3 regions of the Halomonas sp. BMC6 genome follow, and region 2 is predicted to be linked to each of the others. Evidence: predicted binding sites of a transcription regulator. Region 2 holds the regulator's gene; each other region holds the start of a gene.
What was found. Region 2 encodes sigma-54, which starts transcription at its own class of promoters, with help from an activator protein. Its sites were predicted from a motif close to TGGCACNNNNNTTGCTNT; they were not measured.

Region 1 (9,909 bases), 2.7 Mb from region 2:
TGGGCGATATCAGTACGGCAGCCGGTGAGCAGAACGACGGCATTAACCAAGTCAGCGTCGCGGTGACCGACCTGGATCAGATGACCCAGCAAAACGCCGCCCTGGTGCAAGAGTCCACCACCGCGGCCGAGCAGCTTAAAGACCAAGCGGACAGGCTGGCCGCGCTAGTGGGTGGCTTTACGCTAGAGGCGTCGCAGCATCAGGCTCAGGCGCTGCCAAGCCCTGAAAAGGCCAAGGTGTAACCGCTAGGGAATCGGTGGCAGCGGGATATCGTCACTGCGCTTGGCCCCGGCGGTCATTTCGCGGCAGAGCCTTAAAAACTCCCGAACGCCGGTGGTCAGGTACTTGTGGCGATGCCAGATAAAGGTGAACTGGCGCTTTAGATCCAACTCCGGCGTAGGCAGCGGCACCAAGCTGCCGCGCCGGAAGGCATCGCGCAGCGCCAGCCGCGAAACGCAGCCAATGCCCAAGCCCGACTCCACCGCGCGTTTAATGCCCTCGGTATGTTCCAGTTCCAATAGCGTATTGAACCGGCTGCGGCGGTGGCGGGCGGCATGCTCCAGCGTCATACGCGTACCGGAGCCCTCCTCGCGCATAATCCAATCCTCCCGCAGCAGCTGATCCAGCTCCAGGTGCTCCCGCCCTGCCAGCGGGTGGCGCGGCGAGCAGAACACGCACAGCTCATCCTCGACCCAGGGCTGACTGATGATCATGTCGTCATCGCACTGCCCCTCAATCAGCCCTAAATCGAGCGAGTGCTGGCGCACGCCCTCGATGATATGCCGCGTATTGCGCACCGCCAGCCGCACCCGGCTGCCGGGATAGCGCTGCATAAAATCGCTGATCAGCAGCGTGGCGAGATAGTTACCGATGGTGAGCGTTGCCCCTACGTCCAATGCGCCCACGCCCTGCTGACCCCGCAGCAGCTCTTCGACCTCCTCGGCGCGGTCGAGCAGGGCCACCGCCTTGGGCAGTAGCTGGAAGCCGAGCGCGTTGAGTTTCAGCCGTTTCCCGATGCGATCAAGCAGTTGGCAGTCGAACTGGCGCTCCAGCTCGGCCAGCGCCGTGCTGGTAGCCGATTGCGACATGGCCAGCGCGCGCGCCGCGTGGGAAACGCTCTCGTGCTGAGCAACGGCTACGAAGACTTCTAGCTGACGCAGGGTGTAGTGCATGACCAAAACCTATCTGTCGAGTGATCGGCGAAGGGCTATATCGATTTTAAAGATAAGCGTTATCAAGATAATTTGCTTAACAGATATACCACCCTTATTTAGAATTGAGAGCAACCTATAGAGCTATTTTTTATTCTTTTTTGGAATATGGCGAGCAAGGCTTAGACCGCGCCGCCTCTGGAGGAGTGAGCATGAGCAAGTTTGCCCTGGAAGAAGTGCTAAGCGTTCACCACTGGAACGATACCCTGTTCAGCTTCCGCACCACCCGCGAGCGCAGCCTGCGCTTCAAAAACGGCCAATTCGTCATGATCGGTCTCGAAGTGGACGGCAAGCCGCTGATGCGCGCGTACTCCATCGCCAGCCCCAACTACGAAGACCACCTGGAATTCTTCAGCATCAAAGTGCCCGATGGCCCGCTCACCTCGCGCCTACAGCACCTGAAAGTAGGCGACCAAATCATGGTCAGCCGCAAGCCGACTGGCACGCTGGTGTGCGACGACCTGCTGCCGGGCCGCAACCTGTATATGCTCTCGACCGGTACCGGCTTGGCGCCGTTTATGAGCCTGATTCAAGACCCGGAAGTTTACGAGCGCTTCGAAAAAGTAGTGCTGATCCACGGCGTGCGTGAAGTCTCCGAGCTGGCCTACGCCGACTTCATCACCAAAGAGCTGCCCGCCCACGAGTACCTGGGCGAAGAAGTCGCCGAAAAACTGGTGTACTACCCCACGGTGACCCGTGAAGAGTTTCACACCATGGGCCGCCTGACCGACCACATTCGCAGCGGCAAGCTTTTTGAAGACACTGGCCTACCGCCGATTGACCCGCGCCAAGACCGCGCGATGATCTGCGGCAGCCCGGCGATGCTGGACGACACCAGCGCGCTATTGGACGAACTGGGCCTGAATATTTCCCCGCGCATGGGCGAGCCGGGCGACTACGTCATCGAGCGTGCGTTCGTTGAGAAGTAAGTGCTGTTTGAATGGTGAATGGTGAATAGAAAATCGTAGCCCGTGTCATCGTCGCCTTATGCACAAAGCCCCTGTGGATGCTATCCACAGGGGCTTTGTCTATTCAGCGCAACTCACTGTTCACGCCTTACCCTTCACTACTGACGCTTCACCGTTAAACCGCGTCTTTACCGGTTTCACCAGTACGGATACGGATGACCTGCTCAAGGGGCATCACAAAGATTTTACCGTCACCGATCTTACCGGTATTGGCGACCTGGGTAATCGCGTCGATCACCTGCTCGGCCATATCGTCGTCAACGGCGACTTCCAGCTTCACCTTGGGCAGGAAATCCACCACGTACTCCGCACCACGGTAGAGTTCCGTGTGGCCTTTCTGACGGCCAAAGCCTTTCACTTCCGTTACCGTAATGCCCTGCACGCCGATATCAGAGAGCGATTCGCGTACGTCATCAAGCTTGAACGGCTTGATAATGGCTGAGATCAATTTCATTGCGACATCCTCTAGCTTGGTGGCCCACTGTATCAAAACAGCGTTATTGAACGGTTGTCATAACCCATCAAGGTTGGCGGGGCGCTCGCATAGCCAAGCCCGTTACCCAGTGGGTTAAGCATACACCGCCCAGGGCGGAGAATAAAAAACCCGTACGTACCTAGCTCATAACCAGCGGCGTAACGCGTATCCCTCAACGACAAAAAGGCCTCCCACTCGGGGAGGCCACAAGGAGCACGCCAGCTCACATGATTAGCGCAAGCTTATTTCTTGACGCTAAACTCGGGGTAGGCTTCCAAACCGCACTCAGCGATATCGACGCCTTCATACTCTTCTTCTTCGCTAACGCGGATACCCATGACCGCTTTCAGCACCAGCCACACCACTAAGCTTGCGATGAAGACCCAGCCAAAGATGCCCACGATACCGATTAGCTGTGCACCGAAAGAGGCGTCACCGTTGGTGAGCGGCACTGCCAGCACACCCCATATACCAACCACACCGTGTACGGAGATCGCACCGACCGGGTCATCCAGCTTCAGCTTGTCGAGGGTCACGATAGCGCCCACCACAATCAGGCCGCCCACCGCACCAATCATGGCAGCGCCCAGTGCTGACGGAGAGAGCGGGTCAGCGGTGATGGCGACCAGGCCAGCCAGCGCACCGTTCAGGGCCATGGTGAGATCCGCTTTACGGAACCACAGCTTGGCTAGCACCAGCGCGGCAATCACGCCACCGGCAGCCGCTGCGTTGGTGTTCACGAACACCTGTGCAACGTTGTTGGCTGAACCGATATCGGACATTTTCAGCTCGGAGCCGCCGTTGAAACCGAACCAGCCCATCCACAGGATGAAGGTACCCAGCGTTGCCAGCGGCATGTTGGCACCGGGAATCGCATGGATAGAGCCATCTTTACCGTACTTGCCTTTACGCGGGCCCAGTACCAGCACACCGGCGAGCGCTGCAGCCGCACCGGCCAGGTGCACGATGCCGGAACCGGCGTAGTCGGAGTAGCCGACTTCAGACAGCCAGCCGCCGCCCCAGGTCCAGTAGCCAGACACCGGGTAGATGAATGCCGTCATCACCACGGCAAAGGCCAGGAACGCCCACAGCTTCATACGCTCAGCAACCGCACCTGAAACAATCGACATGGCGGTGGCCACAAACACCACCTGGAAGAAGAAGTCAGAGCGCATGGAGTAGTAAGGCGCATCGTCGCCACCGGCCAGCACCGCATCGGCGCTGTTTTCAGTGCCGATCAAGAAGCCCAGGTTCGGCAGGAAGCCGCCTGCGCTGCTGGAGTACATGATGTAGTAGCCCACCAGCAGGTACATGGTGCAGGCAATCGCGAACAGCGCGATGTTTTTCGTCAGGATTTCGGCGGTATTCTTGGAGCGAACCAAGCCCGCTTCCAGCATGGCGAAGCCAGCGGCCATCCACATGACCAGCACGCCGCAGATCAAGAAGTAAAACGTATCGAGCGCATAGCTCAAATCAGCTAACTCATTCATGAGGTGTTCCCCGTTATACTAAGCGAAGTTATACGTCATCAGCAGATCGATGGGCGACGCTTAAACGGCGTCGGCACCGCGCTCACCAGTACGAATACGGATCACATCTTCCAACGGCGTGACGAACACTTTGCCATCGCCGATCTTGCCGCTATTCGCTGCGTTGCAGATGGCGTCCAGCACGCTTTCCAGGCGCGCATCGTCCACGGCGACTTCCACTTTCACCTTGGGCAGAAAATCGACCACGTATTCCGCGCCGCGGTAGAGTTCGGTATGCCCTTTCTGGCGGCCAAAGCCCTTTACTTCAGTGACCGTAATCCCCTGAACGCCGTTGTCGGCGAGTGCTTCACGAACGTCGTCAAGCTTGAATGGCTTGATGATAGCGGTGATGAGTTTCATCCCGGATCTCCCCTGCTGGATCAGTCCCACTCGGTGGAAAGCGGCATGGCCGCCCGAATTTAGTGCTTGCCCTGCTAATGCGCATACCGTGCCACCCACTTTTTTATTTTTATATTTCAGACACTTAATCTATTCATATAAGCAACTGACGGTAGCTTTATGGCCTTGCTCACTCTCCTCCCCTCGGGCCTTGCACCATTAATGAGCATTCAAAAAAGCTAGCCGCTCCATTTCGATGCATTTGTCCGCTCCCCATCTGCTCACTATCCATTGCGCTTAATTAACAAACGGCACATGCGAATCCACGGCGGGTTGCGTATCCTTACTCACAAGCAGTTCACATTTATGCGTGATCGTTTAAGGAGAGAGCCATGGCGCCCCAAGACCGCATTAGCCGCTTAGCCCAGCAGATCGGCGACCGTTTGCAGAATGCCTCGCAAGCCCCGGAAGATATTCAGAAAGGTGTCCAGCAGGTGGTACGCGGCGCGTTCGATCGCCTGGAGCTGGTATCGCGGGAAGATTTCGATATTTTGATGGATGTGCTGCAGCGCACCCGCTCCCGGGTAGAAGCCCTAGAGCGTCAAGTGGCCAGCCTGGAAGCAGCGGTAGAAGCCTCTAGCACCGCCGCCGCCACGCCTGTAGAAGCTGAAGTACCGCCCGCCCCTGTGCAACCTTCCAGCACAACTAAGCCAACCGCTGACGGCGCTGAGTAAGTACGCCGTTTTGCACGGCATGGGGCAGGTTCGGCTGCCCCACTTCTTGCCCCTACCTCTCTCCCACACTCTCCCCTGCACTTAATTCAAAATCTTATACCAGTGAACAAGAATCACTATCATTGACAACCCTAGTGATAGTGCTATCGTGCGCTTATCTGCAGCCTCACGCGTGCCGTTAAGCACCAATACGGCGCAGGCACTACGCTCCACCCACGATAGCGACTGCCCCAATGCCTCAGCAGGAACGCTTAGCAACGCCTGAAATCACCCCCTTTTCGTTGGCCCAGCTTGGCCAGCGCTTCGGCATTCACTACCGCATTGAAGGCCCTACTTCTCCGCGCCAGCCGGTCGCCACTGGTCATGTACATGACGTTAGCCTGCGCCACGGGATTCACTTAACGCTTTCTGATTTGCAGGTAGAGCGTAGCTATACCTCCACGTCTTACCAAAGCGTGCCATGGTTCTTGAGCGTTATCTTGGAAGGCACCATTCATCTCCAAATGGGCAAGCAGCAGATGCAGCTCTCTGCAGGAGATGGCGTATGCAGCCACTTTGATGCCCGACACCCACTCACGGTGCATCAGCCTATTCAAAAACGCCTTCGTACTGTGAATATTGCGGTTCTGACCACTGCACCCTTAGGCCTACCCACCCCGCCTGATGCTTCATGTTTAAATTGCTGGAAGCTCCCCAAGGCCCTCTGCGAAACGCTTTGCACCATTAGCGAGCAACCGCCCTCGCTCTGGCGACAGGCGCTCGTTTGGCAGGGGTTAGCACTGCAACTGATTGGATTAGGTTTGCCCGAACGCCCGACAACGCTGCCCGAGCATAACCGCCTTTCTACCCGTGATCGTCATTGCCTCACGGCACTGCACTCGCGCATTGCTCAGCATCCCGCCGAGCCTTATAGCCTCACCGCATTAGCCAAAGAAGCCGCTATGAGCCCCAGCAGCCTGCGCCAGAAGTTTCGCGCCTGCTACGGCTGCACGCTGTTCGACTATATTCGCCAAGTGCGATTACAGCAGGGGTACGAGGCACTGCAGCGAGGTGAGAGCGTGCAACAAGCGGCCCATCACTGTGGGTATCGGCATGCCAGCAACTTCTCCAGCGCCTTCAAACGCCACTTCGGTTTTTCCCCTCACGAGTGGAATCGCTCCAGCGTATAGCCCGCGCTTGAGTTCCTTTCGCGTGTACAAACATGTCAGCGCGCATAGCAGGCTTGGCACGGCGCATACCTTTACGACGCCATAAAAAGCAATAATTATCATTGCTTAATAATACTGATTCCACTTCCTCCCAGGATCACTTATGGCCTCTACCCATCGCTCCTTCTTATGGGCGCCTTTGAGCAGCGCGCTGCTCGTTGCGTTGGCAACGCCTGCGGCGGCACAGCCAAACACTGACTTAGCCACCGTCACCGTGACTGCCCAGCAGGCAGCCACCAAAGTGGCCACGCCCTTTATCGAAACCCCACAGAGTATTTCGACCATCACCGAAACGCAGATGTCGCAACGCGGCGTCAGTACCGTACAGCGCGCCACCGACTACACCCCCGGCGTGTACAGCAATCAAATAGGAGCTTCCAACCGTTTTGATTACTTGGTCTTAAGAGGCTTCTCCGATGGCAGCTTGAGCAACACTTTTTTAGATGGCTTGAAGGTGATGGGCGACGCCAACTCCCATAGCAGCATGCGCATCGACCCCTGGTTTTTAGACAGCATCGAAGTGGTGCGCGGCCCTGCATCCGTGCTGTATGGCCGCGCCTCACCGGGCGGCGTGGTGGCCCTCAACAGCAAACGTCCTGAATTCGAGCCGGGCGGCGAGCTGCGCGTTAGGGTCGGTAATAATGATCAGCGCAGCGCTGCGTTTGATCTCACTGGCCCGCTGGGGGAAGAGCAGCGCGTTGCGTTTCGCCTCACCGGCATCGCCAGCGCCGCCGATACCCAGTTTGGCCCAGCCGAAGAGGAGCGCTACGCCATTGCGCCACGGCTGACCTGGGACATGACCGACGCCACCAGCCTGACCGTCGAAGCGTATCTTCAGGATGAGCCAGAAGGCGGCTACCACTCCGGCGTGCCTTATGAAGGCGCGGTGATCGCTCGCAATGGTCGCCAAATAAGCAATAACTTCTTCGATGGCGAAGCCGATTACGACGCCTATAAGCGCACCCAGCGCATGCTCGGCTATACCCTTGAGCACCGCTTTAACGACCGCGTATCCGCCCGCCAACTGCTGCGCTATCTCAATTCAGACGTCACGCTGAATCAGGTGTACGGCTTTGGCTGGGCATCGCCGACCTCAAACGCACTGGCCCGCTACTACTCCGGCAGCGAGGAATCGCTTCAGGCCTTAACGGTGGATAATCAGTTAGAAGCCCGCCTGACCAACGGCTTCATGGAGCACACCCTGCTGCTGGGAGCGGATTACCAGCAACGCGAGAACGAGGTTGCCTGGCCTTCCGGCGCGTTCCCCTCGTTGGATGCCTTCAACCCGGTTTACGGCAGCGAGCCGCTGGCGTTCTACGCGCCCATCCGGGAGAACCACGAGCTGGAGCAAACCGGCGTCTACCTTCAGGATCAGATCACCGTCAATAACTGGCGCGTGACGCTAGGCGGGCGCTTTGACTGGGTAAATATCGACAACACCAATCGCGACAGCGGCGCTACCAGCGCGTTGAGTGACACCCAATTTAGCGGCCGCGCTGGGGTGGTGTACCTGTTCGATAACGGCATTGCCCCCTACGTCAGCTACTCGACGGCCTTTACCCCCACCAGCTTCGTCGATGCCAACGGCGACCTGCTCGCTCCCATGGAGGGCGCACAGTGGGAAACCGGCGTGAAATACCAGCCCAACGAACAGCAGCAGTACAGCGCAGCGCTGTTCCACATTAGCCAGGAGAACGTGGCCACCAAAGAGCAGCCTACCGACCCTTACCGTGCCGTAGGCGAGATTGAGTCGCAAGGCATCGAACTGGAAGCCCAAACGCAGCTCACCAAGGCGCTCTCACTTCAGGCAGGTTACAGCTTTACCGACATTACTTACGCCAAGAGCGACGACGGTAACCAGGGCAATAACGCCATTTACTCCCCCCGTCATCAAGTACAGCTGTGGGGCCACTATGCCGTGCAGAAGGGTTGGCTAAGCGGTGTGGATATCGGCGTGGGCGTGCGCCACTACGCTGACATTGCCGCTGACCGCGCCAACACCGCCACCGTGCCGGACTACACCCTCGTTGACGCCACGCTGGGCTACGACTGGAGCCAAGCAGGCCTCAATGGCGTCGAAACACGCCTGAATGTGCACAACGCTCTGGATAAAGAGTATGTGGCGTCGTGTAACTCACTGGAGTACTGCTATTTCGGTGCCGAACGCGGCGTCACCGCCAGCGTTCATTACCGATTCTAAGCAGCGACCACACCCAGGCGCACGCGCCCGGTGCATGCCTGGGTGTTTCTATTTGCAATTGATAAACAGACTCGTTTAAATAAGGCGCTTATTGCTAGGTACTAACCTCATGCGCTGTTTCCCCCGACTGCTTATCCTGGCTCGCCGCAGCCTGCTTGCGGCTGGCCTGCTGTTGTCTACCGCCAGCCACGCCCAGTGGGCCACCATCGACTGGACCATTGCCGAAACGCTGCTCGCCATTGACGCGCCGGTCAGCGGTATCGCACAGCAACCGGCCTACCACGACTGGGTGGGCGAGCCGCGCATTCCCGAGCATGTGATGGATATTGGCCTGCGCACCCAGCCCAACTTCGAGCTGCTGGCCCAATCGCCCCCCGAACAAACACTGCTCTCGCCTATGTTTACCGGGCTAATTCCCCGACTGGAGAAAATCGCCCCGGTGGGTACCTTCGCCCTCTACTCACCGGGCACTGACACGTGGCAGGAGATGCAGAGCCTCACCCGCCAACTGGGCGAGCTCACCGACCGCAACGCCGAGGCCGAGGCGCTGATTGAGAGCACCGAACAGCTGATGGCCGAGCTGCGCCGCCAGCACAACGACTCGCCCCCACTGCTGATGGTGCAGTTTATGGATGCCCGGCATGTACGGGTGTTTGGCGAGAACAGCCTCTATAACGCCGTGCTAGAGCAGCTTGAGCTGCCCAATGCCTGGGACCAACCCACCAACGCCTGGGGGTTTTCACTGGCCGGTATCGAAGCGCTGGCACGCTACCCCGATGCCACGCTGGTCATCGTTGACCCACTCCCCGCAGGCGTGGAAGAGCAGTTGGAAGGGAGCGGCCTCTGGCAGCACTTACCCAACGTGCAGAACGGCCGACTGCTGCGCCTGCCGCCAGTTTGGAGCTTTGGTGCACTGCCCTCCGCTCAGCGCTTTGCCCGCGAACTCACCAGCGCGTTGAATGCCCATCACGCTGACTAGCCCGCCATCAGCCTGACCACCTGAGTAGCGCACAAGGCCTGACATAAAGTAGGCTTAGCCAACGAGATAGCTCATTAAACTGAGTGAGCCGATTGATAGACGTTGCGAGGGAGCGCCATGACACTAGCGATTGTGGCCACGCGGGCAGGCGTGGGGTTGGAAGCACCGGCGGTACATGTAGAGGTTCACTTAGCCAACGGTTTGCCGGGGTTAACCCTGGTGGGGTTGCCGGAAACCGCCGTGAAAGAGAGCCGCGAACGGGTGCG
Region 2 (9,909 bases):
GCTGTTGCGGGTGCGTGACCTAATGCACGATGGCTCAAGGCTTCCCCAGGTCGCTTTGGGAAGCCCGCTACGCGATGCACTATTGGAGATCACGCGCCAAGGGCTGGGGTTCACTTGCGTCATCGACAGCGAAGGCCGTTTGGCGGGCGTCTATACCGATGGCGACCTTCGGCGCACATTAGATCAATTTCATGACCTGCGCGACGTGCGCGTCGACGATGTCATGACGCGCCCAGGCAAACGTATCGGCCCTGACGTACTGGCTGCCGAGGCCGTTCGTATTATGGAAGATAGCCGGATAACCGCGCTCGCTGTCGTCGACGAGCAGCAGCGCCCCATCGGCGCGCTACATATGCACGATCTGCTAGCCAGCGGTGTGATTTAACTGCGTGATAACGCTTTTCGCCATGGATGTTAAGGAGGCTATATGGCCCTACCCGATGCACTACTCGACCGACTTCGCCGTGTAAAACTCCTCGCGCTAGACGTAGATGGCGTCTTGACGGATGGCCGCCTCTACTTTCAGGCGGACGGCATCGAAATCAAAGCGTTTCACACCCAAGACGGGCATGGTTTGAAACTGCTCAAGCGGGTCGGCATTCACGTGGCACTGATTACCGGACGCGATTCGCCCATGGTCAGCCAGCGCGCGGCGGCGCTCGGCATTAGCCACGTTCACCAAGGCTGCGAAGATAAGCTCACGACGCTTCGCGCGCTTTGCCAACGACTGGATATCACCCTCGAGCAGGTGGCCTACTGCGGTGATGACCTGCCTGACCTCGCTCCCATCAAGCGCTGCGGCGTCGGCATCACGGTCCCCAATGCGCCTGATTACATGCACACCCATGCCGATTGGATCACGGAACGGCTAGGCGGCCACGGCGCGGTACGTGAAATTTGCGATACGCTGCTCACTTCGCAAGGGCACTGGGATGCCGTGCTCGACACGTATCTTCACAGGCACTCGTGATGGGTCTCAGAGTCAGAAAACGGGTGTGGATCACGGCGATGGTCGTGGCCCTGGGCGGACTGCTGGTCTGGCTGGACCCGCGCGGCCCGCAAGAGGGTGAGATCGATCAGGAGGCCCGTGCCCAGGAGCCTGGGCATGTGTTGGAGAACGCCGAAATTACCCTGTTTGGCGAGACAGGCGCTATCCAGCAGTCGCTGGTCACGCCTCGACTGGTCCATACGCCTCAAACGGCCATGACCGATGTCATGTCGCCGCGCGCGACGCTGTTCGACAGCGAACAGCGGGAGTGGCTGGCCACGGCAGACACCGGCACCTTGAATACCGATTCCCAGGCCCTGACGCTAAGAGGGTCTGCCCGGCTACTGGCTCCCGAAGAGGGCTGGCAGCTCGACACGCAGCAATTAAACTACGATGGCGTGACGCGCCATGCCTGGAGCGATACGCCCGTGCTGTTGCAGCAGCCGCCGCAGCGCATGGAAGCCTCCCGCATGGACGTTTGGCTCGATGACAGCCAAGTCCGCCTGACCAATAACGTGCGCGGCGTCCACCCGCCTGCCACTCGTAACCCTGAGGAGTCGCGATGAACGCCTCTCTCCGCACTGCACTCTTTGCGTTAACCCTACCCCTCGCCACGGCGGCCATGGCACAAAGCCAAGCCCCCATCGAGGTCGAAGCCGACCGCCTGGACCTCGACCAGCGCGCTGGCACCGCTGTTTACTCAGGCAACGTGGACATTCGCCAGGGCGAGATGCAACTGCGCGGCGAACGCGTCGAAATTCAGCGCAACGACTCAGGCGAGCTGTCACGCGCCATTGCCACGGGTGAGCGCGCCTACCTGCGCAATCAGCTCGAAGATCAAGAAACCCCCATGGAGGGCTGGGCGCGTCGTATCGTTTACCATGTCGCCGAACGCCGTGTCGAACTGATCGACCAAGCCGAACTGACACAGCAAGGCGACCGTTTCCAAGGGGGGCGTTTGGAGTACTTCATCGACCAGGAAGTGGTGCAAGCACGCTCCGACGTGAGCGGTAGCGACAACCAGCGCATTCGCATGACTCTTCAGCCCGAACAATAGGGAGCGGCCACGTGGCAGCATCAACCTCTGCAGATTCCGCACCTGTCAAAACGCTCTACGCCCATCACCTAGCGAAGAGCTACAAACGCCGTCGGGTCGTGAAAGATATCAACCTGGAAATCGCTCAGGGTAGCGTCGTCGGCCTGCTGGGGCCCAACGGGGCGGGTAAAACCACGTCGTTTTACATGATCGTTGGACTGGTCAAATCCGATGCCGGTAGCGTCGGTATCGACGACGTCGACCTGACCCATGCGCCCATGCACGAGCGCGCCATGGCCGGGATTGGCTACCTTCCCCAGGAAGCCTCCATTTTCCGCAAGCTCTCGGTGGCCGATAACATCATGGCGATTCTCGAGACGCGCAAAGCGCTGGACCGCAGCGCTCGGGAAGCACGCCTCGAGTCACTGCTCGAAGATTTCCATATTACCCACATTCGCGACAACCTGGGCATGAGCCTCTCAGGGGGCGAGCGCCGCCGAGTGGAGATCGCTCGCTCACTCGCTACCGAGCCCGCATTCATTCTGCTCGACGAGCCGTTTGCCGGGGTCGACCCTATTTCAGTGGGTGAAATCAAAACCATCATTCGCGCACTGAAAAAACGCCACATCGGCGTCTTGATCACTGACCATAACGTGCGCGAAACCCTGGATATTTGTGACATTGCCTACATCGTTGGCGACGGCCATATCATCGCCAGTGGAAACGCCCAGGAGATCCTCAATAACCAGAAGGTTCGTGATGTCTATCTAGGCGCAGACTTCCGCCTCTAAACTCTGGCCTGACCAAACTTTTCTTTTAGTGGCATGCTTATTGCACTTGCACAGAGTCATAACTCGCTCTAGGGTGGAGCTTTCTGATTAACGAGTGGTTCTCAGATGGTCATGAAAGCTTCTCTCCAATTGCGTATCGGCACACAGCTGACCATGACACCTCAGCTGCAGCAGGCCATTGCCCTGCTACAGCTCTCAACGCTGGACCTCCGTCAAGAAATTCAGCAAGCGCTGGACGCTAACCCCATGCTCGAACAAGAGGATGAGTTTGGCGAACAGGCTGTTAGCGAGCCTCAAGAGGCCGAGTGGTCGGACAGCATTCCCAACGAACTCTCCGTAGACAGCGACTGGTCGGACACCTACCAAGACATGGGCAGCTTGGGCGGTAGCAGCGAAGGACCCGACTTCGAGCGCCAAGCCGCAGGCCAAAGCCTTCATGGCCATCTGTTATGGCAATTGGCCATGACTGACTTCTCTCCCCGCGACTATGCCATTGCCGAAAGCCTGATCGATGCACTGGATGCCAACGGCTATCTCACTCAACCGCTCAACGACATCCGCGAAGGCCTCAAGGCGCAAGGCCACGACAGCCTGAGCCAGCGTGAAGTAGAAAACACCCTGTTGCGCTTACAACAGTTCGAGCCCACCGGCGTGTTTGCCCGCGACCTGCGCGAGTGCCTGATGCTTCAGCTGGCCGCGCTGCCTGAAGACACCCCGCTATTGATGCCCGCAAAACGCTTGGTGCGTCAGTTTCTCGAAGCCTTGGGCAAAGACGATTTACGGCTACTCAAGCGCCGCCTGAGCCTGGATGACGAGCAGTTGGACGACGTCATCCGTTTAATTCGCAGCCTTGACCCACGCCCAGGCAGCGCCTACGGCGTGACCGACGACAGCTATATTACGCCCGATTTGGTCGTGCGCCATGACAACGAGGGCTGGCACTTAGAGCTCAACCCGGAGGCGCTGCCGCGCCTGCGTATCCAGCCCGATTACGCCAGTTTGATCAAACGCGCCGACAAGAGCCAAGACAACCAGTTCTTGAAAGAGCACCTCCAAGAAGCTCGCTGGCTGATCAAAAGCCTTTCCAGCCGTAATGACACGCTTCTGCGAGTAGGTCGTGAAATCATCGCCCGCCAGATCGGCTTTCTAGAGCACGGCGAAGAGGCCATGAAACCGCTGATCCTGGCCGACATCGCCGAGGCCGTGGAGATGCACGAGTCCACGATCTCCCGTGTGACGACGCAGAAATTCATACATACGCCACGAGGCGTGTTCGAGTTGAAGTACTTCTTCTCGAGCCAAGTCAGCAGCCACGATGGCGGCGATAGCCACTCCAGCACCGCCATTCGTGCACGGATCAAAAAACTGATACAAGAGGAGCCGTCGGGTAAACCGCTCTCCGATAGTCGCCTGGTGACCCTCCTTGAGGAGGGAGGCATCAGCGTTGCCCGGCGTACGGTAGCGAAATATCGCGAGTCAATGGGTATTCCCTCGTCCAGTGAGCGCCGCCGTTTACGTTAGTTAAACGGTAGGGCATGACAAACTCGACGCAGGGGCTTTGCAATAGCGCAAAAAGGGTTACAATCGAAGTACAGCCCGATGGATAAGGAGCACGTCAATGCAAGTAAACATCACTGGTCATCACGTTGAACTGACTGACGCCTTGCGTGACTACGTTAACGAAAAGCTGGAACGCGTCGAACGCCACTACGACAACATCACCACGGTGCAAGTGACCTTATCTGTCGAGAAGGAACGCCAGCAGGCAGCCTGTACGCTGCATGCCGCCGGTGCCGACCTTCATGCCGAAGCCCTCGATAACGACATGTATGCCGCTATCGATGCGCTCGCAGACAAAATCGATCGTCAACTCGTTAAACACAAGGAAAAAGCACAAGCTCGCGCCCAGGGCGCAGGCGTGCGTTAACTCAATGACGTTGGAAACCATCCTCCCCCCGGAGCGCGTGCTCTACGACGTGCCCGGGGGCAGCAAAAAACGGGTGCTGGAGTTTTTCAGCACCTTCATCGCCCAAAACACACCCAGCCTCGATAGCCAAGAAGTGTTTAGCCGCCTGATTGGACGCGAGCGTCTCGGCAGCACGGGAATTGGCAACGGCGTTGCCATCCCCCACGCACGTAGCCCGCACTGTAGCTCGCCCATCGCCGGCTTTTTGAAACTTGCCGAGCCGGTCGATTTCGATGCCATCGATGGCGACCCCGTCGATCTAGTGTTCGTGTTGCTCGTACCCGAAGAGGCGGACGACACGCATCTCGCTCTGCTTGGGCAAGTCGCGACGATCATGAACGATGCGAATACCCGTCAACAGTTACGCAAAGCCAGCAGTCAAAAAGAGTTATTGACCCTAATGACGGCCAAGATACGCGAACAGGCCGCGTAAGATACTCACACGTCCATCACTGTTTATTTCCTACGCTCATACGCCAAGAGAGACGCTATGCAACTGGTGATCATTAGCGGCCGTTCGGGGTCCGGTAAATCTATCGCCTTACAAGCGCTGGAGGATCTTGGCTATTATGCGATCGATAACTTACCTGCCATGCTGCTGGGCTCGCTGATCGATGAGCTGCGCGCTCAAGGCGAACGCACCCGTATTGCCGTTAGCATCGATGCGCGCAACCTCCCCATCGCGCTGGAGCGTCTGCCAGCGCTGTTGGAAGAGCTACGCCAGCGAGACATTCGTTTTCAGGTGATCTATCTAACCACGGACGCACGCATTCTGCTGGAGCGCTACTCCGCCACTCGTCGTCGCCACCCCCTCACTCGCGACAGCGAAATGACGCTGGAAGAGGCGATCAACAAAGAGGAGGAGACGCTACATGAAATACGCGATCTCGCCGATTTATTGATCGATACGTCTCGGCTCTCCGTCCACGATTTGCGCCGCCGCATTACCGATCAAGTGGCCCACCAGCGCCAGCATCAGCTCACGCTCACCTTTGAGTCCTTCGGCTATAAACGCGGCGTTCCGCTGGATGCGGATTTGGTCTTCGACGTACGCTGTCTGCCCAACCCATACTGGGACCCTACCCTTCGGCAATATACTGGCCGCGATGCCAATATCGTCGCTTTCTTGAGCGGTTACCCGGTAGTGGAAGCCATGGCCAGCGATATTCAGGCTTGGTTGGAGAAGTGGTTACCGGCCTACCAAAACAGCCAACGTAGCTACATGACCGTAGCTATCGGCTGCACGGGCGGTCAGCACCGCTCCGTTTACATGGTGGAGCAGCTCGCCCAGCGGCTCGTTAAGCAGACCGGAGAAGTGCAGTTGAGGCATCGCGAACTGGGGCTGCAGTACACGCTGAGCGAAGAGCCCGTGGCGCCAAGCCCCACCACCGCGACCACCCGTACGCCCTAAGCCTTTTTATTCAAAGACCCACTCGGCAAAAAGGAACCAGAGTGCCCGAAAGAACGTTAACCCTTACCAACCAGCGCGGCCTCCATGCCCGCGCGGCCACCAAATTGGTTCAGTGTGGCCAGCAGTTTTCTGCCAGCATCCACGTATACAAGCAGCAGCAAAAAGCCGATGCCGCTAATATCATGTCGCTGCTGATGCTCGCGGCGCCCTGCGGCACCGAACTCACTGTAGCTGCGGAAGGGGAAGACGCCGAACAAGCGCTCGATGCCATCGAAGCGCTGTTCGACGCGCGGTTTGACGAAGACCAGTAACCGACTCCGCGTCAACGATTAGCTGCCAGCGACGGTCATCGCATCCACAAGCCAACTACCCGTGTGAATGCTGCCACGGGTATCCGTGTCATCGCCCACAGCGCTCAGTCCTGCAAACATCTTGTTCAGGTTACCGGCGATCGTGAACTCCTCAATCGGGTACTGAACCTCACCGTTTTCGATCCAAAAACCCGCCGCGCCTCGCGAGTAATCACCGGTCACCCCATTCACCCCCTGGCCCATGAGTTCGGTGACCCAGATACCGCGCCCCATCTGTTTCAAGAGCTCGGCACGCGGTGTCAAAGGAGCCAGCAAGCGTAGGTTACGTGCGCCGCCTGCATTGCCTGTCGAGTGCATGCCTAAACGCCGTGCGCTGTAGGCAGAGAGCATGTAGCTGGCGACCTGCCCCTGATCGATGAAACGATTATTGCGGGTTTGTACCCCCTCGGCATCGAATGGCGAACTCGCCGTCGCCCCCACTTCCATGGGTCGCTCTTCCAATCCAAACCACTCGGGAAAAAGCGGTGTCCCCAGGCGGTCGCATAGAAAGGAGGCTTCGCGGTAAAGCGCTCCGCCTGCCAAAGCACCCATAAGATGACCGATCAGGCCGCTGGCCAGCGTCGGGTCGAACAGCACCGGAAAGGTACCGGTCGGCGGTCGACGCGCGCCCAGTCGCCGTAGCGTACGCGCTGCGGCCTCTTGCCCCACGTCTTCTGGCTGGCGTAAATGGAGCGGATTCCGTGCCGCCGTGTAGTCATAATCACGCTGCATGCCTTGGTCATCCTGAGCGATCAGCATGCAGGAGAGCGAGTGATTGCTGCCTTTCTGAGTCCCCAGAAAGCCGTGGCTATTGGCATAAACGCGCACGCCCTCACCACTTGAAAGCGATGCCCCTTCCGACTGATGGATCCCCTCGACGCGGCGACCTGCCTGCTCACAGCGCAGCGCCAAATCGATGGCCTCCTCCGTCGAGAGCGCCCAAGGGTGATGCACTTTCAAATCGGGCAGCTCGGTGGCCATTAACGCTGCCTCTGCCAGACCGGCGGCGGGGTCTTCGCCCGTATAGCGGGCAATCGCCAGTGCCTTTTCTACCGTGGCACGAATCGAGGCGCTGCTGGCATCGGTAGAAGACGCACTTCCCTTCCGTTTGCCCACGTAAAGCGTCACCGCAATGCCTTGATCCCGGGATAGTTCAACGGTTTCCACCTCGCCCAAACGAACGCTGACACCCATGCCCTGGTCAACGCTGGCGCCCACTTCGGCGGCATCTGCTCCTAGCTGCTTTGCCAGGGCAAGCGCTTCCTCAGCGCGCTGTGTCAGCAGTGCCTGCTGCGCCGATGCATCAAATGCCTGTGCCATTTGGCCTCCTTTTCGCCTGAATCGCGTTGGCGAATCAATGTTGTGGTCGCAGCCTGATATAATGCTGCAAACGAATCTAATCAGTGAGTTCTTATATGCCCAAGCAACGCCCCGAGCCAATCGACATCGACGAACAGGAAGAGCGTCCCAGTAAATCGCAGCTAAAGCGTGAGATGCATGCTTTGCAGGCGCTTGGCGAAACGCTGATTGCCATGAACCCTGCCGAACGCGCCCGCTTCCCCCTGTCGGACGACATGTTGCGTGCCATCGATGAAACCGCCCGCATCCGCTCGCATGAGGGCCGCCGCCGTCATATGCAATACGTTGGCAAGCTCATCCGCAAAGAGGATCTAACGGCCATCCAGGGCGTGTTCGATGCCATCGAGCAGGAAAAAGAGCAGCGCGACCATGCGTTTCATCGCCTCGAGAAGTGGCGGGATCGCATGGTCGACGAGGGCGATGACGCCGTCGATCTGTTCATGGCCGATTACCCCAATGCGGACCGACAAGCGCTGCGCCAACTCGTGCGCAACGCACGCAAAGAGCGCGAGCAGGGCAAGCCACCCACCAGCTCGCGCAAGCTGTTCAAGCACCTGCGCGAGACATTAGCGCTTTAACAGGCCGCTCAAGAAGACTGCGTGCCGCCGACAGTCAGTTCATCCAGTTTCAGGGTGGGCTGACCCACACCGACCGGCACGCCCTGCCCCTCTTTACCACACACGCCAATCCCGGTGTCCATCGCCATGTCATGGCCGATCATCGACACCCGCCCCATGGCCTCAGGCCCGTTGCCGATCAGCGTCGCGCCCTTCACCGGTGCGGTGATCTTGCCATCTTCGATCATGTAAGCTTCGCTGGCCGAAAAGACGAACTTGCCCGACGTGATATCCACCTGGCCGCCACCGAAGCTCACCGCGTAGATGCCCCGCTTGACGCTTTTGATGATATCGGCGGGGTCATCCTGTCCGGCCAGCATCACCGTGTTAGTCATACGCGGCATCGGCAGGTGTGCAAACGACTCGCGACGAGCGTTGCCGGTCGGCGCCATCTTCATCAGGCGTGCGTTCAGCTTATCCTGCATGTAACCCGTCAAAATACCGTCTTCGATCAACGGCGTGTACTGACCGGGCGTGCCCTCGTCGTCCACACTGAGCGCACCACGGCTATCCGGTACCGTCGCATCGTCGACCACCGTGACACCCTTGGCGGCGACCTGTTGTCCCATCCGGCCAGCAAAGGCCGAGCTGCCTTTGCGGTTGAAATCGCCTTCCAAGCCATGGCCAACGGCTTCGTGTAGCAGAATGCCCGGCCAGCCTGCGCCTAACACGACCGGCATCTGCCCGGCCGGTGCATCGATGGCTTCGAGGTTGACCAGCGCTTGACGCACGGCCTCTTTGGCGTAGCGCTCGGCCACGCCTTCGTCGCGCAGGCGCGCCATGGAGTAGCGACCACCGCCCCCCGCGCCACCGCGCTCGCGGCGGCCGTTCTTGGCCGCGATCACACTAACGTTAAAGCGCACCAGGGGACGAATGTCCGCGGCGAGAGTGCCGTCGCTGGCACGCACCAGCACGACTTCGTAAGTCCCCGACAGGGATGCGCTCACCTGACTGATACTCGGGTCGGCGGCTCTGGCTACTCGGTCGGCCTCTTTCAACATCGCGACCTTCTCTTCGGCCGACAGCCCGGCAAGTGGGTCGATGCCCGCATAGCGCGCGGCGGCACTGACCGGCGTTACTTTCTGGCCGGGCAACTGCTTACCACTGCGAACGATGCCCGCCGCCGTGCGTCCGGTATCCATCAATGCATCGGCAGTGATTTGGTTGGAGTAGGCAAACCCCGTTTTTTCGCCCGCCAGTGAACGTACGCCCACACCGCCGTCGATGTTATAGCTGGCCTCTTTGACTTCACCATCTTCCAGAACCCAACCCTCTTGCCAGGTTCGCTGAAAATAGAGATCGGCATAATCGATGCCTGATCCCATGGCATAGCCCAGGCCCGTATCCAGAGCGTTCAGATCGAGGCCACCTGGGGTAAGCAAAATGGAAAC
Region 3 (9,909 bases), 1.5 Mb from region 2:
CCTACTTTGGCTATTTGGCGGGCTACCGCTACGCCCATGAAGTGTGCCAAGACCCGCTGTTTGTCGAGTTCTTGCTCGGCTACATGCGCGAAGAGGGCACGCCGACGCTGGCCCCCGTGCCGGGGGTGGATCTAGAAACCTACCGGCTGACGCTGATCGAGCGCTTTGCGAACCCGCAAATCAGAGACACCTTGGCGCGGCTGTGCGCCGAAAGCTCGGATCGCATTCCGAAATGGTTAGTGCCGGTGATTCGCCAGCAGCTTGCCCAGGGCGGCGAGATTGAGCGCAGCGCCGCCGTGGTGGCCAGCTGGGCACGCTACGCCGAAGGCGTCGATGAGCAGGGTCAGTCCATTGAGATCGTGGACCGTTTGCGCGAGCCGTTAATGGCCATTGCCGCCAATAACCGCACCCATCCAGGGGCCTTCGTGGAAAACCGCGAGCTGTTTGGCGACTTGGCGGACCAGCCTCGCTTCCTTAACGCCTACCTGGAGGCGCTGAAGTCGCTGCATGAACGAGGCGCACGGGCTACCCTTGAGGCTCTGGTCGCGTCCAAAGGAACGTTGTGATGTATATCGGGGTGGATTGCGGTACGCAAAGTACCAAAGTCGTGGTAGTGGATGTAGAACGGGGCGTCATTCTGGGCGAGGGCAGCCGCCCGCATCGCCTGGATGAAGGGGAGCATGGCCGCCGGGAGCAGGCACCCGCGGAGTGGCTGGCGGCGCTCAAGGGCGCGTTCTTTCAAGCGATTGAGCGCGCCGGGATCGATGCCAAGCAGGTGCGCGGTATTGGTGTGTCTGGCCAGCAGCACGGCATGGTGGCACTCGATGCCGATGGCGTTCCGGTGTATCCCGCCAAGCTGTGGTGCGATACCGAAACCAGCGCTCAAAATAGCGCGTTGGTAGAAACGCTGGGGGGCGAGGCGGGCTGCCTGGAGAAGCTGGGCCTGGTGCTGCAAACGGGCTATACCGCCTCAAAAGTGGCCTGGTTACGCGAGCATCAGCCGGATGCCTACCAGCGTATTGCTACGCTCTTGCTGCCCCATGACTACCTAAATTTTTGGCTGACTGGCGAACGGGTTACCGAGGCAGGCGACGCCTCGGGCACCGGTTACTTTGATACCCGCGCCCAGTGCTGGCAAAAAGAGGTGTTTGCTGCCATTGCGCCGGAGCTTGACCCTGACCGGGTACTGCCTCGGATCATTGACGCCCATGAACCCGCTGGCCGCGTGCGCCCGTTAGTGGCTCTGGAGCTGGGGCTAGGCGATAGCGTGGTGGTCTCCTCCGGCGGTGGCGACAACATGATGGGTGCGATTGGCACCGGCAATATTACCCAGGGGCTGGTCACGCTCAGTTTGGGCACTTCCGGCACGGTGTGTGCTTACTCACCTAATTCCGTGGTGTGTGACAGCGCCATGGTGGCGAATTTTTGTGCCAGCCACGGGGGATGGCTGCCGCTGATCTGCACCATGAACGTGACCTCGGCAACGACTCGCGTGCGTGAGCTGTTTGGGTTGGATTTGGCTACCTTTGGCGAACAGGTCGCCAGCGCCCCGATTGGTGCCGAGGGCGTCACCGTGCTGCCGTTCTTTAACGGTGAACGGGTGCCCATGCTGCCCGATGCCACCGGCGATTTTCTCGGGTTGACCAGCCTGAATATGACTCAGGCCAACCTCTGCCGAGGCGTGATGGAGGGTGCGACCTTTGGCCTACGCTATGGGCTGGAGCTGTTGGGCGAGCTGGCGGCGGGCACTAGCCAGATTCGATTGATTGGCGGCGGGGCGAAAAGCCCGGTGTGGCGGCAAATGGTCGCTGACATTACCAATACCCAGGTGATTTGCCCCGAGATTACCGATGCCGCCGCGCTAGGGGCAGCCATACAAGCGGCCTGGTGCGATCTACAGCCCGAGGGCGTTAGCCTGGCATCGCTCTGCGAGCGCCTGGTCCATCTGGATGCGGCCTCGCTGGCGGAGCCTGATGCCGAGCGTGTGGCCGCCTATGAAGGTGCCTATCATCGCTATTTGGCCGCGCTAGGGCAGCGCCATACGCTGTAACCACCCATTGCCTCCATGGCCGATTGCCTTGTACCGTGATCCACTCAACCACGGTAACGCAGCGGAGAATGCCATGGAGGCTAGCTTACGCCATCTGCTCACTACTCACGATATAGCGCCCACCGGCGAGCTAGAGCCGCTAAGCGGCGGCGACAGTGCGGCGGTGTATACGTTAGCCACGCGCCAGGGGCGGGTGATCGTGAAGCATGACGATCCCGAGCGCCTCAGGGGTGAGGCAGAAGGGCTGCACGCCCTTGCCCGGGCCAATACCTCGCTCATCATTCCCGAAGTGCTCGGCCAAGCGGAAGGCTGGCTAGTGATGGAAGCCCTGGAGACTCAGCCCGCCAACAAGCAGGATGCGACCGCGCTGGGAGAGGGCCTTCGCCAACTGCACGGCGTGATAGGCAACTCCCACGGTTGGCATGAAGACAACGCCTGCGGATTGACCCCGCAGCCCAATGCGCCACTGGCTGACGGGCGGCAGTTTCAGCGCGAGCGGCGCCTGCTTCCCCTTTGCGAGGCCTGTTTTCAGCGTGGTTTGCTTGATAGCGCGCTACGTCGCCGTATCGAGCAGCAGGCCGAACACCTGGAAAGCTGGTTGCCGGATGCTCCTGGGAGTTTGGTTCACGGCGACCTGTGGTCGGGCAATGTACTGACGACGCCCCGCGGGCCAGCGCTGATCGACCCGGCGATTTATCGCCACTACCCCGAGACCGACCTGGCCATGCTGACGCTGTTCGGCTCCCCCGGTGAAGCATTTTTCGAGGCCTACTGGAACGGCAACGCCCCGGCCGACTGGCCGAGGCGTGAAGCGCTGTTTCAACTCTACCCACTGCTTAACCATCTGCTGCTGTTTGGTGCCAGTTACCGCAATGGGGTCGAGCGCAGCGTAACGCTGCTGGAACGCGATTAAGCGCGCGTTATTAACGTTACCAGGACTTATAAGGCAGGAATTTTCCGTTCAGGGTCAGCAGTACTCGGTCGCCTTTTGGGTCTTCGATTTTGTCCACTTCCATGGTGAAGTCGATGGCGCTCATGATGCCGTCGCCAAACTTCTCTTGCACCACGTCTTTCAGCGTTTCGCCGTACACGCCGACCACTTCGTAGAGGCGGTAGACGAATGGGTCTTGGGGGATGGCTTCATCCCACGCTTTTGTGGGGAAGGCCGTGAGCGCGGTGGCGACGTGGCTATCCACTTCGAGTACGTCGCAGAGCTTATGGGCGATATCGGCGCTGGCGCTGTTCATGCCGTAGCAGGCAGAGGCGACCCACACCGGCGACATGCCGACGGCGCTGGCAATGTCATCCCAACTCATTTTTTTACGGGCTTTGGCAGCCAGCAGGGTATGGCGCATTTCGAGCTTATCCATGACGGACCTCCTTGGGAGTGAACTTCACTAGGTTTTCTTGTGGTTCGGTGGCAGGGGATGCCGGGGGTGAATCTGTAGTGGTGTCTGCAGACGCTAGCTGTACCGGGTTCACCGGCGTCGGATATCGTAGACCTTGGCCGTCGAACTCCTGGGTGCGCAGCTCGCTGGAGCGGTTCACCAGAAAATCGACCAGGTAGTTACGAATCGTGTAGAAGTGCGGATGCTTGACGATCTCCGCCCGCTGGCGGGGCCTTGGCAGGTCAATCTCCACCGCTTCGGCGATACGCGCTTGGGGGCCGTTGGTCATTAAGAAGATGCGGTCGGCCAGTAAGATCGCTTCGTCCACATCGTGAGTGATCATGAACACGGTTTGCTGATCCTGGCTCCAAATTTTGATCAGCTCGTCTTGAATGACGCCCCGGGTCAGCGCATCCAGCGCGCCGAACGGCTCATCCAACAGCAGCAGTTTGGGTTTGGTGGCAAACGCCCGGGCGATGCTCACCCGCTGGCGCATACCGCCAGAGAGCTGGGAGGGCTTGCGGTCTACCACCTCTTTCAAGCCGACCATTTCCAGGTACTTCATGCTGTGGTCGGTGACTTCCCGATCGCTCCACGCTTTCCAGCGGGCGCGTACGCCAAAGCGAACGTTTTCAAGCGCGGTGAGCCAGGGCAGCAGGCTGTAGTTTTGAAACACCACGCCACGCTCAAGGCCAGGGCCGCTGATCTCTTTGTTCTCCATCACCATGGAGCCTTCAGAGAACTGATCTAGCCCGGCGAGTGCGTTCATAATGGTGGATTTACCGCAGCCAGAGTGGCCGATGATGCACACAAACTCGCCCTTCTTGAGCTGAAAACTAATGTTCTCAAACACCGTTAGCGGTTCTGCCTCTTTCGTGGCGCCGGGGAAGCGCTTGGCAGCTTTCTGTACCTCTACAAAAGCATGACTCATGGTCGGCTCCTTATTCGGCGTAAGTGACAAACCGGGCAAGATAGGCAAGCGACATATCCAGCAGCATGCCCACCACGCCGATCATCAGGATGGAGAAGATCACGCTGGTCAGGTCGAGGTTGTTCCACTCATTCCAGACGTAGTAGCCAATGCCGGTGCCGCCCACTAGCATCTCGGCAGCCACGATGACCAGCCAGGCAATGCCGATGGAGATCCGCATGCCGGTCAGAATGGTGGGTGCGGCCGCAGGTAGAATCACTTTGAAGGCCGTTTGCAGCGACGACAGCTCGTGGGTGCGGGCCACGTTCACCCAGTCGTTGCGCACACCCGCCACGCCAAAGGCGGTGTTAAGCAGCATTGGCCAAATAGAGCAGATAAAGATCACGAAGATGGCGGAGGCTTCAGAGTCGCGAATGATGAACAGCGCTAGCGGCATCCAGGCCAGCGGCGAGATAGGCCGCAGCACCTGAATAAACGGATTGAGCGCTTTGTACGCCAGGGGCGACATGCCAATTAAAAAGCCAATCGGAATCGCCACCAGCGCGGCCAGCAGGTAGCCGCTGAGCACGCGGTAGAGCGAGTAGCCCAACTGAATGCCAATGCCTTTGTCGTTGGGGCCTGCATCGTAAAAAGGGTTAGAAAGCTCCTGCCACGCTTTCACGGCGATTTCCGAGGGCGGCGGTACTTTGGCGCTCTCATCGGCCCCGGCCAGCAGCTGTTCGTACTCACTTAGCGCCTCGCCGCCGCCCATCAAGGGCGATTGATTCAACCCTTCCCAAACGCCCAGGCCAACCACGAGCAGCATAATGGCGAGAATCGTGGCGCGAACGTTCAGGCTTAATTTCCATTCGGTGGTGGTGCGGTCCATGGTTAACCCCTCCGAATGGTGAAGCTGTCGACATACGCTTCAGGCTGGGTGTAATCAAAGGTTTTACCCATGATTTGATAGTTGCGGGCGGTCTCTTCGGGCGCTTCGTACCCCAGCTCGCGCATCACGGTCTGGGCATCGGTGGCCAGGTACACATCCCGGGCAATCTGCTGATAATCCACGTCGCCTTCGATATAGCCCCAGCGCTTCATTTGCGTCAGGATCCACACCGCCATGGAGTGCCAGGGGAATGGGTCGAAATCGATGCGGTCCGGCACGTTCTGCACGCCGCCTAAACCGTCGGCAAATCGCCCGGTGAGTACCTGTTCAATCACCGTGACCGGCTGGTTCAGGTAGTTCGTCGGGGCAATGGCTTCGGCAATTTCTGAGCGGTTAGCGGGGTCTGAAGAGTACTGGGTAGCATCGATAATCGCCCGCAGCAGTGCGCCATAGGTGTTCGGGTTTTCGCGGGCGAAGCGGGCGCTGGTGGCAAAGGCGCAGCAGGGGTGGCCGTCCCAAATCTCTTTGGTCAGCAGGTGAATAAAGCCGATGCGTTCAAACACCGCGCGCTGGTTGAAGGGGTCGGGGGATAAGAAGCCGTCGATGTTGCCTGCCCGCAGGTTGGCGACCATTTCGGGCGGCGGAATTACGCGAATTTGAATATCTTGATCCGGGTCTAAGCCGTGCTCGGCCACGTAGTAGCGCAGTAGGAAGTTGTGCATGGAGTACTCGAACGGTACGCCAAAGGTGAAGCCTTTCCACTGCTGGGGGTCGCGCTTATCCAGGTGGTCGTTATGCAGCACAATCGCCTGACCGTTGATATTTTCTACCGCAGGCATAATGAACGGCTCAGGGGTCGAGCCTGCACCGAGGGTCATCGCCAGCGGCATGGGCGTTAGCATGTGCGCCGCGTCGTATTCGCGGTTGAGGGACTTGTCCCGCGCTACCGCCCAGCCAGCGGTTTTAATCACCGAGACATCCAGGCCGTAACGCTCATAAAAGCCCATAGGGTGGGCCATGATGATGGGCGTGGCGCAGGTGATGGGAACGAAGCCGACATTAAGCTGGGTTTTCTCAAGCGGCCCTAAACTCTCTTTCACTGCGGCTTTAATCGAATCTAGGGGGAACAGGCTCGCCAGCGCCGCAGCGGCCGTCCCGCCACCTACCAGCTTCATAAACTGGCGGCGGTGCATATCGCTATGGCCAAACATGCCGCGCACCAGCGCGCTTTCGACCATGCGATCCATCACATCATCGGCACTATTCGGCGTGGACGCCGCTGTTTTCGCGCTTGGCTGAGTAGACGACGTAATAATGCTGGGTTGGGAAGAGTGGCACTGATGACAATCGCACTGCCGTCCGTGAATCAGTGATTGGCGATGATCAAACGGGTTGCCAAGACTGCTGTGGTCGTTGTTCTCTTTCATGGACGTTTACCTCACAGGAGCAAAAGGGCTTTAGGCTGCGCCGTCTTGGTGCGAAACGTGTCCCTGCGGCGCTATTTCTATTGATAGCGACTTATATGCCAGAACGGCCTTTTTTTAGTTTTTATCATGTTTATCAATAGTTTATTGATTTTTTGAAGGGGGCGCGAAGTCTTCAGATAAAACACGATTTTTCGTAACTCACGATATTTCGTTGTTTAAATAACGAAAGTTCGTGATTGGCCCGTTGTTTGTATGGAGTAAGCGACATCCTGCTGGCAAATGAGGAGCCTGCGATGCACGCTGTCACCCTGAAAGATGACGCTCACCCGTCCTTAACGCTGATGGCTCACCACACGCCGTTGGCCATGGTGATTATTGATCCTCTGAGCGACCGCTTAATTGATGCCAATACCGCAGCGTGCCAACTGCTATTGATTCATCACGAACAGCCGCTCGCCACTCCCTTTAGCCACCGTCTAAGCGCTTCATTGCCGCTATGGGTCAGCTTTACCGATGAAGTGCTGACGACCGGCCAAGGCTGGTCGGATGATTTAGTGCTGTTGGATAGCGTCCGCCAGCCTCGTCGTGTCGAGGTCTATGGGCAACGCTTACACGACTCCTCACAGCTATTGCTCACGCTAATCGATCGCAATAAAGCCGAGCAGCGCCGCGCCAAGGCCGAACTCAGCCGCCAACACCGCCAGGGGGAGGTGGGTTGGCAGCGGGTCGAGCAGGTGTTCGAGCGTATCGAAAAGCAGAACCAGCTGATTCTCAGCGCTGCCGGGGAGGGCATTTATGGCCTGGATGCGGAGGGGAAAACCACGTTCGTCAACCCGGCTGCCGAACGCATTCTCGGCTGGAGCACGGAAGATATGGTGGGCCACGATGCGCACTTAATGTTTCACCACACCCACGCTGATGGCAGCCACTTTCCGGTACAGCAGTGCCCCATCCATGCCTCGTTTAGCGATGGCCAGGTGCACCATGTGGATGACGAAGTGTTCTGGCATAAAAACGGCGATGCGATTCCCGTGGAGTACACCAGCACGCCGATTTTTGAAATGGGCCGCTTAGTGGGGGCCGTCGTACTGTTTCGCGATATTCGCGAACGTAAACGGGCCGAGCAGCAGCTGCGCGATGCACTGGAAGAGGTGGAGTCGCTCAAGCGCCGATTGGAGCTGGAGAACCAGTACCTGCAAGAAGAGATTAAAGCCGAGGTGAATCATCGCAATATCGTCGGCAACAGCCCGGCGGTCGCAAAGCTGGTGCAGCAGATCGCCATGGTGGCCCCCACCAGCGCGAACGTGTTAATTAGCGGCGAATCGGGCACGGGCAAAGAGCTGATTGCCCGGGCGATTCATGCAGGCAGTACCCGCAGCGACCGGCCGTTGATCCGCGTGAACTGCGCCGCGATTCCTCGTGACCTCTTCGAGAGTGAGTTTTTTGGCCATGTAAAAGGCGCCTTTACCGGTGCGGTACAAGACCGGCCAGGGCGCTTTGAGTTGGCCCACGGCGGCACGCTGTTTCTGGATGAAGTGGGGGAGATCCCGCTGGAGCTACAAAGCAAGCTGCTGCGCGTATTGCAGGATCAGCAGTTCGAACGGGTGGGGGATAACCGCACTCGCGAAGTGGATGTGCGGGTGATTGCAGCGACCAACCGCGAGCTAAAAGAGATGATCGATGCCGGTCAGTTTCGTGAGGATCTCTACTTCCGTTTGAACGTTTTTCCCATCGATTCCGTCCCGTTACGAAAACGTATCGAAGACGTCCCGCTGCTGGCGCGCCACTTCTTGCATCGCGCCTGCCTGAAATTCAACAAGCCGGGCGTGCGAATACCGCCAGCTCAGCTAGAGGTCCTCGCTCGTTACCCGTGGCCGGGCAATATTCGTGAATTGGAGAACGTGATCGAACGTCAGGTGATCGTGACCCAGGATCAGCGGCTCTCTTTTGATGATTTGCTACTGGCAGAGCCGCCATCCCGTCATACGACGTTCAACATACCGGCGCAAGATCATAGCGCGCTACCTGAACACCCGCTCACCGAGCAAGCGCTATGTCACCAGCAGCGCTGCAATGCGCTAAAAGCGTTGAAAGCGGCAAAGGGCAAAGTGTCTGGAGCGGGAGGGGCGGCGGAACTGTTAGGGATGAAGCCGACGACGCTGGCCTCACGTCTACAGAAATGGGGCGTCGATCTGCGGCAATATCGCCAGCGTGGTCGCAAAAGTGCGCCCACCAACGATGCTTTGGACTAAGGTAAGGAAGGATCCGCTTGACATCAGTGTTGTACACACAAATCAGGCAAGTTCAAGTCTAGCATACATACATGAATGTAACTATAATGCCACTCTTTCAGAATGGCGCTCTGCCGCGCCGTCTTACGTTGACACCTAGAGGCAATCCCATGCGACTAGCACACTGGGCAGTCAATGCCCCCTTTCGCCCCCTGTTGTTAGCAGTGCTCACGTCTTCGTTCATCCTGCCTGCCCAAGCGGCCGACTTGGTGACCATTACCCGTGATGCGCTGAATAACAACGCGGCCCTGGCCTCTGCCCGGTCTGAGTTCTCCAGCGTCGAGGCGGCGCGTGACGTTGCACGTGGCGGACTGTTGCCGCAGGTGAATGCCTCCGGTAGCGCTACGCATAACGAGCAATTCGAGAGCCAGGGCTCTGCCCGCAGTGCAGGCACCGGTGCTGGAGCGGGTTCCAACGCTGGCGTCGGCGTCAGTGATGATAGCTATAACACTGTCTCCTTGACGCTAGAAGCCACCCAGGCGCTGTTCAACGCGGTCACGCGCCAGGAAGTCAACCAGGCAGAGCGTCAGATCGATCAGCAGGTGTATCTGCTGGCCGCCACCGAGCAGCAACTGCTGATCGATGTGGCAAGTGCCTACTTCGATATTCTACGCGCCCACGAAGTGTTAGAAGCGCGCTTGGCCCAAGAGCGTGCCATTGGTCGCCAGCTCGAGCAGGCCCGCGAGCAGTTCGAAGTCGGCCTGATCGCGATTACCGAGGTAGAGGAAGCGCGGGCGAGCTTCGATCAATCTCGCGCCGATCGCATTGCCGCCGAGAGCAACCTGCAAGTGGCGTTTGAAGTATTAGAGCAGCTCACGGGGCAGCGTTATGCCAGCATCGAAGCCCTGGGCGACAGCATGCCCATCGCGCTGCCGACGCCCACCGACCGTGACTACTGGGTCGAGCAGTCTCTGGAGCGCAACCCGCAGGTACTTGCCCAGCAGGCGGGTATTG

Region 1: the regulator sigma-54 is predicted to act here: its motif matches at 4,620-4,637, upstream of AB6K10_RS02495 (P-II family nitrogen regulator).
Region 3: the regulator sigma-54 is predicted to act here: its motif matches at 6,748-6,765, upstream of AB6K10_RS08280 (CmpA/NrtA family ABC transporter substrate-binding protein).

Annotation. Positions count from the first base shown of each region.
Region 1 covers NZ_CAXNSH010000001.1:541,608-551,516, forward strand. The annotation lists gene AB6K10_RS02470 (methyl-accepting chemotaxis protein) at 1-242, shown strand, start outside; gene AB6K10_RS02475 (LysR family transcriptional regulator) at 246-1,172, opposite strand; gene AB6K10_RS02480 (ferredoxin--NADP reductase) at 1,364-2,140, shown strand; gene glnK (P-II family nitrogen regulator) at 2,295-2,633, opposite strand; gene AB6K10_RS02490 (ammonium transporter) at 2,897-4,144, opposite strand; gene AB6K10_RS02495 (P-II family nitrogen regulator) at 4,205-4,543, opposite strand; gene AB6K10_RS02500 (accessory factor UbiK family protein) at 4,915-5,256, shown strand; gene AB6K10_RS02505 (AraC family transcriptional regulator) at 5,490-6,425, shown strand; gene AB6K10_RS02510 (TonB-dependent siderophore receptor) at 6,568-8,664, shown strand; gene AB6K10_RS02515 (ABC transporter substrate-binding protein) at 8,774-9,643, shown strand; gene AB6K10_RS02520 (YifB family Mg chelatase-like AAA ATPase) at 9,761-9,909, shown strand, end outside.
Region 2 covers NZ_CAXNSH010000001.1:3,218,671-3,228,579, forward strand. The annotation lists gene AB6K10_RS15755 (KpsF/GutQ family sugar-phosphate isomerase) at 1-385, shown strand, start outside; gene AB6K10_RS15760 (HAD family hydrolase) at 428-970, shown strand; gene lptC (LPS export ABC transporter periplasmic protein LptC) at 970-1,554, shown strand; gene lptA (lipopolysaccharide transport periplasmic protein LptA) at 1,551-2,045, shown strand; gene lptB (LPS export ABC transporter ATP-binding protein) at 2,057-2,815, shown strand; gene AB6K10_RS15780 (RNA polymerase factor sigma-54) at 2,921-4,336, shown strand; gene raiA (ribosome-associated translation inhibitor RaiA) at 4,434-4,742, shown strand; gene ptsN (PTS IIA-like nitrogen regulatory protein PtsN) at 4,747-5,214, shown strand; gene rapZ (RNase adapter RapZ) at 5,272-6,192, shown strand; gene AB6K10_RS15800 (HPr family phosphocarrier protein) at 6,234-6,503, shown strand; gene pmbA (metalloprotease PmbA) at 6,522-7,862, opposite strand; gene yjgA (ribosome biogenesis factor YjgA) at 7,958-8,479, shown strand; gene tldD (metalloprotease TldD) at 8,488-9,909, opposite strand, start outside.
Region 3 covers NZ_CAXNSH010000001.1:1,732,381-1,742,289, forward strand. The annotation lists gene AB6K10_RS08250 (mannitol dehydrogenase family protein) at 1-566, shown strand, start outside; gene xylB (xylulokinase) at 566-2,050, shown strand; gene AB6K10_RS08260 (fructosamine kinase family protein) at 2,124-2,963, shown strand; gene cynS (cyanase) at 2,980-3,420, opposite strand; gene AB6K10_RS08270 (ABC transporter ATP-binding protein) at 3,413-4,369, opposite strand; gene ntrB (nitrate ABC transporter permease) at 4,380-5,237, opposite strand; gene AB6K10_RS08280 (CmpA/NrtA family ABC transporter substrate-binding protein) at 5,240-6,664, opposite strand; gene AB6K10_RS08285 (sigma 54-interacting transcriptional regulator) at 6,958-8,916, shown strand; gene AB6K10_RS08290 (TolC family outer membrane protein) at 9,066-9,909, shown strand, end outside.